2 regions of the Kitasatospora sp. NPDC093679 genome follow, and region 1 is predicted to be linked to the other one. Evidence: predicted binding sites of a transcription regulator. Region 1 holds the regulator's gene; the other holds the start of a gene.
What was found. Region 1 encodes HrcA, which represses chaperone genes, less so after heat shock. Its sites were predicted from a motif close to TTNGCACTCNGNNNNNCNGAGTGCNAA; they were not measured.
Positions count from the first base shown of each region.

Region 1 (3,739 bases):
ACGACGACGATCCGCGGGCCGGGCTCGGGCTCCGTGCGGACGGTGCCGACGGTGACGTCCAGCGCGTCCTTGCCGTGCACGGCGGCCACCGTGCCGTCGACCCCGAGACCGCACCCGTCGGCCAGCGTGATCGCCTCGCCGGCCTCCAGTCGCTTCACCGCCGCGGCGTGCCGCCCCTCCGGCCCGTCCAGCCGCACCACCGCACCCGGCACGACCCCGGCCAGCACCGCACTCTCGACGACGAACACCGGCGCAGTCATGAAGGGTCTTCCTTACGGGAGTGAGTACCGAGGGGCGCGTCGGGTCACCACCCCCGGCCTTCGGCCGGGAGGTGTCCCCACGCGCCCCTGGGGTGGTGGTCCTTAGCGCCCGTTGAAGGCGTCCTTGAGGCGGGAGAAGAGGCCCTGCTGGCCCGGTGCGAACTGGCCGGACGGGCGCTCCTCGCCGCGCAGCATGGAGAGCCGCCGCAGCAGCTCCTCCTGCTCCGGGTCGAGCTTGGTCGGCGTCTGCACCTCGACGTGCACTATCAGGTCGCCCCGGCCGCCGCCGCGCAGGTGCGTGATGCCCCGGCCGTGCAGCGGGATCGACTGCCCGGACTGGGTGCCGGGCCGGATGTCGACCTCCTCCAGCCCGTCGAGGGTCTGCAGCGGCACCTGGGTGCCGAGCGCGGCGGCCGTCATCGGGATGGTGACGGTGCAGTGCAGGTCGTCGCCGCGGCGCTGGAACACCGCGTGGCTGGTCTCGGCGATCTCGACGTACAGGTCGCCGGCCGGGCCGCCGCCGGGGCCGACCTCGCCCTCGCCGGCCAGCTGGATCCGGGTGCCGTTGTCGACACCGGCGGGGATCTTGACGGTGAGGTTGCGGCGGGCGCGGACGCGGCCGTCGCCGGCGCACTCCGGGCACGGGGTCGGCACGACGGTGCCGAAGCCCTGGCACTGCGGACAGGGGCGGGAGGTCATGACCTGGCCGAGGAAGGACCGGGTGACCTGGGAGACCTCGCCCTTGCCGCGGCACATGTCGCAGGTCTGCGCGGAGGTGCCCGGTGCGGCGCCCTCGCCGGAGCAGGTGGTGCAGGTGACGGCGGTGTCGACCTGGAGTTCCTTGGTGGTGCCGAAGGCGGCCTCCTCCAGGGTGATCTCCAGGCGGATCATGGCGTCCTGGCCGCGGCGGGTCCGCGAGCGGGGGCCGCGCTGGCCGCCGGCGGCGCCGAAGAAGGCGTCCATGATGTCGGAGAAGCCGAAGCCCGCGGCGCCGAAGCCGCCCGCCCCTGCGCCACCGCCGCCGTTCGGCGACAGCGGGTCGCCGCCGAGGTCGTAGACCTGCCGCTTGGCGGGGTCGGAGAGGACCTCGTACGCGGCGTTGATCTCCTTGAACCGCTCCTGGGTCTTCGGGTCCGGGTTGACGTCCGGGTGCAGTTCGCGTGCGAGGCGCCGGAACGCCTTCTTGATCTCGTCCTGCCCCGCATCCCGTCGGACGCCGAGTACCGCGTAGTAGTCCGTGGCCACCAAATGCTCCGCTTGTTCCGCTTCTGGAAGTGCTTGCGTCCGACCGGCTGCGCCGCCTGGCGCAGCACGCTGTTACGACTCGGCCAGGATCTGACCCACGTACCGTGCCACCGCTCGCACCGCCCCCATTGTGCCCGGGTAATCCATCCGGGTCGGACCGATCACACCCAGCTTTGCCACGCTCTGGTCGCCCGAACCGTAACCGACGGAGACCACGGACGTGGAATTGAGGCCCTCGTAGTCGATCTCGCGGCCGATCCGGACGGTCATCCCGGACTCCGCGGTCTCACCCAGCAGGCGCAGCAGCACCACCTGCTCCTCCAGCGCCTCCAGCACCGGCTGGATGGTCAGCGGGAAGTCGTGCCCGAAGCGGGTCAGGTTGGCCGTGCCGGCCAGCATGATGCGCTCCTCGTTCTGCTCGGCGAGGGTCTCGAAGAGCGTGGCGAGGACGGTGGAGACGACCGGCCGGTCGCCCTGCTCGAAGGCGTTCGGCAGGTCCTCCAGCGCCGCGGGGACGTCCGGCAGCCGGCGGCCGGACGCGTTGGCGTTGAGCTTGGCCCGCAGGTCCGCCAGGACGGTCTCGCCGACGGAGCCGGGGCAGTCGACGATGCGCTGCTCCACCCGACCGGTGTTGGTGATCAGGACGAGCATCACCTTCGCGGGTGCCAGCGCGACCAGTTCGATGTGCCGCACGGTGGAGCGGGTCAGCGACGGGTACTGCACCACGGCGACCTGCCGGGTGAGCTGGGCGAGCAGCCGGACGGTGCGGGCGACGACGTCGTCCAGGTCGACGGCGCCCTCGAGGAAGTGCCGGATCGCGCGCCGCTCGGGCGCGGTCATCGGCTTGACCTCGGCCAGCCGGTCGACGAACAGGCGGTAGCCCTTGTCGGTGGGGATGCGGCCGGCGCTGGTGTGCGGCTGGTGGATGAAGCCGTCCTCCTCCAGCGCCGCCATGTCGTTGCGGACCGTCGCCGGCGAGACGCCGAGGTTGTGCCGCTCGACGAGTGCCTTGGACCCGACCGGCTCCTCGGTGCCCACGTAGTCCTGGACGATCGCCCGGAGCACGGCGAGCCTGCGCTCGTCGAGCGGGCGCACGCCAGCACGCGTGTCGATGAGACGCTCGTCCCTGCGCTCGTTGGCCACGGGGCACGCACCTCCGTCTTCGCCCGTTGGACCTGGTGACCGATCCGACCCTTGGCACTCCGGAAGGCAGAGTGCCAGATTCGTACCTGCCAGTGTAAGGCCCACCCCCGACGGCAGGAACGGGCCTCCCGCGTGATCCTCGACCGATCTCGGGGCCGCGGGCAGTGCCCGGCGCGCCGGTGAGTGGCAGCATCGAAGGCAGCGAGCTACCGAAGGAGCAGCGATGTCGTCGTCACGGCAGCACTCCCGCTTCGCGCCGGACCGCGGCCTGACCGGCCGGATGGTCACGACGATGTTCCTCATCGGCCTGGTCTACGTGGGGTTCACCGGGCTGCTGATCGTCATACTGCGCGGCGCCTGGCCGCTCGTCCTGCTGCTGTCGGGCGGGCTGTTCGTCGTGCAGTTCTGGTTCAGCGACAAGATCACCGAGAAGGCGATGGGCGCCCACGAGGCGTCCCCCGAGGAGTACCCGCAGCTGCACGGCACGATCGACCGGCTGTGCGCGCTGGCCGACATGCCGAAGCCGCGGGTCGCGGTCGCCCGCAACGACATGCCGAACGCCTTCGCCACCGGCCGCAAACCGGAGAAGGCCGTGGTCTGCGTGACCACCGGTCTGCTGCGCCGGCTGGAGCCGGAGGAGCTGGAGGGCGTCCTCGCGCACGAGCTCTCGCACGTGGCGCACCGGGACGTGGCGGTGATGACGGTGGCCGGCTTCCTCGGCGTGCTGGCCGGCGTGACCACCCGGATCGCCCTGTACGGCGGATTCCTCGGCAACAACCGCAACAGCAACGACCCGAACACGGCGATCGCCCTGGTGATCGTCCCGCTGGTGAGCATGGTGGTGTACGCGCTGAGCTTCCTGCTGACCCGCATGCTGTCGCGCTACCGGGAGCTGGCGGCGGACCGCTCGGCGGCCCAGCTGACCGGCCGGCCGAGCGCGCTGGCCTCGGCGCTGACGAAGGTGACCGGGCAGATCGCCGCGATCCCGACGGAGGACCTGCGCAAGGCCCAGCCGTACAACGCCTTCTACTTCGCCCCGGCGCTGAGCGCCCGGGAGGCCGCGACCCAGCTCTTCTCCACCCACCCCTCGC
Region 1 covers NZ_JBFBDW010000003.1:206,155-209,893, forward strand. The annotation lists gene AB0O09_RS04405 (16S rRNA (uracil(1498)-N(3))-methyltransferase) at 1-260, opposite strand, end outside; gene dnaJ (molecular chaperone DnaJ) at 363-1,505, opposite strand; gene hrcA (heat-inducible transcriptional repressor HrcA) at 1,578-2,600, opposite strand; gene htpX (zinc metalloprotease HtpX) at 2,872-3,739, shown strand, end outside.

Region 2 (3,739 bases), on a different contig from region 1:
TCTCCCCCTCGTCGATCTCCGCGCGCCAGCCCTCGGGGACGTCCAGCTCCAGCCAGGTGTTCAGCAGGTAGTCCCACTGACGCCCCGGCTCGACCGACATCGCAGCCACCGCCGACCTCCTGTCTCCCGTTCGACGCTCGTGGTCGTCACCGTACGGATCGTCCGAGGTGCCCCATCCGGTCATGGGCCCAGCGTCCCACGAAGGAGTGAGCGGCGGGGGGAATGCCGCGAGGGCGGCCTCCCCGTGTGGGGAGACCGCCCTCGCGGAGCGTTCCGGGCTTGCCGATCCTCGGGAGGATCAGAAGTCCATGTCACCGCCCGGCATGCCGCCGCCGGCGGCCGCGGAGGCCTTCTCCGGCTTGTCGGCGATGACGGCCTCGGTGGTGAGGAAGAGCGCCGCGATGGAGGCGGCGTTCTGCAGCGCGGAGCGGGTGACCTTGGCCGGGTCGATGATGCCCGCGGCGATGAGGTCGACGTACTCGTTGCTGGCGGCGTTCAGGCCGTGGCCGGCGGGGAGGTTGCGCACCTTCTCCACCACGACGCCGCCCTCGAGGCCGGCGTTGGTCGCGATCTGCTTGATCGGGGCCTCGAGCGCCACGCGGACGATGTTGGCACCGGTGGCCTCGTCGCCCTCCAGCTCCAGCTTGTCGAAGGCGACACCGGCCTGCAGCAGCGCGACGCCACCACCGGCGACGATGCCCTCCTCGACGGCGGCCTTCGCGTTGCGGACGGCGTCCTCGATGCGGTGCTTGCGCTCCTTGAGCTCCACCTCGGTGGCCGCGCCGGCCTTGATGACGGCCACGCCGCCGGCCAGCTTGGCGAGGCGCTCCTGGAGCTTCTCGCGGTCGTAGTCCGAGTCGCTGTTCTCGATCTCGGCGCGGATCTGGTTCACGCGACCGGCAACCTGCTCGCTGTCGCCGCCACCGTCGACGATGGTGGTCTCGTCCTTGGTGATGACCACCTTGCGGGCGGTGCCCAGCAGGTCGAGGCCCGCGTTCTCCAGCTTGAGGCCGACCTCCTCGGAGATGACCGTGCCGCCGGTGAGGATGGCGATGTCGCCGAGCATGGCCTTGCGGCGGTCGCCGAAGCCCGGGGCCTTGACGGCGACGGACTTGAAGGTGCCGCGGATCTTGTTCACGACCAGGGTCGACAGGGCCTCGCCCTCGACGTCCTCGGCGATGATGACGAGCGGCTTGCCGCTCTGCATGACCTTCTCGAGCAGCGGGAGGAGGTCCTTGACCGAGGAGATCTTGGAGTTGGCGATGAGGATGTACGGGTCCTCGAAGCTGGTCTCCATGCGCTCCAGGTCGGTGGCGAAGTACGCGGAGATGTAGCCCTTGTCGAAGCGCATGCCCTCGGTGAGCTCGAGCTCCAGGCCGAAGGTGTTGCTCTCCTCGACGGTGATGACGCCTTCCTTGCCGACCTTGTCCATCGCCTCGGCGATGAGCTCGCCGATCTGGGTGTCGGCGGCCGAGATGGAGGCGGTGGAGGCGATCTGCTCCTTGGTCTCCACGTCCTTGGCCTGGGCGAGCAGCTGGTCGGAGACGGCCGTGACGGCCTTCTCGATGCCGCGCTTCAGGGCCATCGGGTTGGCGCCGGCGGCGACGTTGCGCAGACCCTCGCGGACGAGCGCCTGGGCGAGCACGGTGGCGGTGGTGGTGCCGTCACCCGCGACGTCGTCGGTCTTCTTGGCGACCTCCTTGACGAGCTCCGCGCCGATCTTCTCGTACGGGTCCTCGAGCTCGATCTCCTTGGCGATGGAGACACCGTCGTTGGTGATCGTGGGGGCGCCCCACTTCTTCTCAAGGACGACGTTGCGGCCCTTGGGGCCGAGCGTGACCTTGACGGCGTCGGCAAGCTGGTTCATGCCGCGCTCAAGGCCGCGGCGAGCTTCCTCATCAAAAGCGATGATCTTGGCCATCTGAAGTGGTCCTCCGGGACACGGTCGACTGCTCGGACCAGAGGTGCCCGCGACGGACGGCCCTGTGAGCGGGGGTCCTTTCCCCTACCGCTCGCCGGGGCCTCACCGACCCGGTCCGCTTGTCACTCTCAAGCTGTGAGTGCTAACGCCAATGATTAGCACTCGCCGGTGGCGAGTGCAAGCCCGTTCGCCGTGTCCCGTGGCGCGGCCGCACCGGTTCCGGACACGGCACAGGCCCGTACGACGTGTCGTACGGGCCTGTCGCGAAGAATCGCCGACCAGCTCGTGACGAGCCGAGGGCTCCGCAGGTTTCGAAGGTCAGCCCGCGGCGGCACGAACCATGTCCGCCTGCGGCCCCTTCTGCCCCTGGGAGATCTCGAACTCGACCCGCTGGCCCTCTTCGAGGGTGCGGTAGCCGTCCATCTGGATCGCGCTGTAGTGGACGAACACGTCCGCACCACCGTCGACCGCGATGAAGCCGTAGCCCTTCTCCGCGTTGAACCACTTGACGGTGCCCTGAGCCATTCCGAACTCCCCTTGTGCTGTGCTGGCCATTCACGGGTCCGCAGTCTTTGCGGGCCCAGGTCCGGTGGGCCTGCCCGAGGGAACCCCCCCTGGGCACGGCCCTGCACGCCGCAGACCACCGCCCGAGGCCCTTCCCGAGCCCGGCGGACGGGTGAATGCGTCGACCGCGGCTGAATGTATCCGGACAGGAGCCCTGTGCAACAGGCCCAACTTCGGGGAAATCGGCAGCCATGACAAGGGATATGACGGGATGAAAGCCGCAGATCTCGGCATTTCACGCCGGACATAACGGGCAGAAAACGACATATAGCCGCATGAATTCTGACACTTGCCTGACAGGTTCGTCCCCGTGCCGTCCGTGGCCCGTCTCAGCGGGCGGACGTCCCCGCGACCGGTTCCGGAGCCTTGCGCACACGATCCGACCGGCCGGGCCGGGGCGTGCAATTCCGGGTATTGGCGCTGATCAGGGCGGGCGGCGCGGAGGGGAGTACTGCCACCGCCCCGAACTCTACTCCCCGTCAGGCGGTCGAATTGCACCCGGCACGGCGAGAGCCGCCGCCGGGACCGGAACGCGATTTTCCGGTCCCGGCGGCGGCTCTCCGCGGGAAGAATGCGGGGCTCAGCAGCCGCCGGCCACCGCGGGGATGATCGACACCGTGGCGCCGTCCTTGATCGCGGTCTCCAGGCCCTCGGCGAAGCGGACGTCGTCGTCGTTCACGTAGACGTTCACGAACCGACGGAGCTTGCCGGCGTCGTCCAGGATGCGCGCGGAGATGCCGGTGTGGTTCTGCTCCAGGTCCGCGACGACGGCGGCCAGGGTGTCGCCCTCGGCGGTGACCTCGGCCGCACCGCCGGTGTAGGTGCGCAGGATGGTCGGGATGCGGACGGTGGCGCTCATGGGTGCTCCTTGGCGGAAGGGGTGGGCTGCTCAGGCGAGGCCGGCGGCGCGGAAGGACTCCAGCGTCGGGCGGATGGTGGCGGTCAGTCCGGCGTCGGCGACCGCGTCGAGGGTCTTCAGGCCGTCACCGGTGTTGATGGCGACGGTCTCCTTCGACGGGTCCAACTGCCCGGTCTCGACCAGCTTCTTGAGGACGCCGACGGTCACGCCGCCCGCGGTCTCCGCGAAGATGCCCTCGGTGCGCGCCAGCAGCTTGATGGCGGCCACCACCTCGGCGTCGGTGACGTCCTCGACCGCGCCGCCGGTGCGGCGGGCGATGTCGAGCACGTACGGGCCGTCGGCCGGGTTGCCGATCGCCAGCGACTTGGCGATGGTGTTCGGCTTCACCGGCCGGA
Region 2 covers NZ_JBFBDW010000007.1:75,137-78,875, reverse strand. The annotation lists gene AB0O09_RS08635 (Uma2 family endonuclease) at 1-100, opposite strand, end outside; gene groL (chaperonin GroEL) at 299-1,921, opposite strand; gene AB0O09_RS08625 (cold-shock protein) at 2,240-2,446, opposite strand; gene AB0O09_RS08620 (MoaD/ThiS family protein) at 3,066-3,344, opposite strand; gene thrC (threonine synthase) at 3,375-3,739, opposite strand, start outside.
Region 2: the regulator HrcA is predicted to act here: its motif matches at 2,077-2,103, upstream of groL (chaperonin GroEL).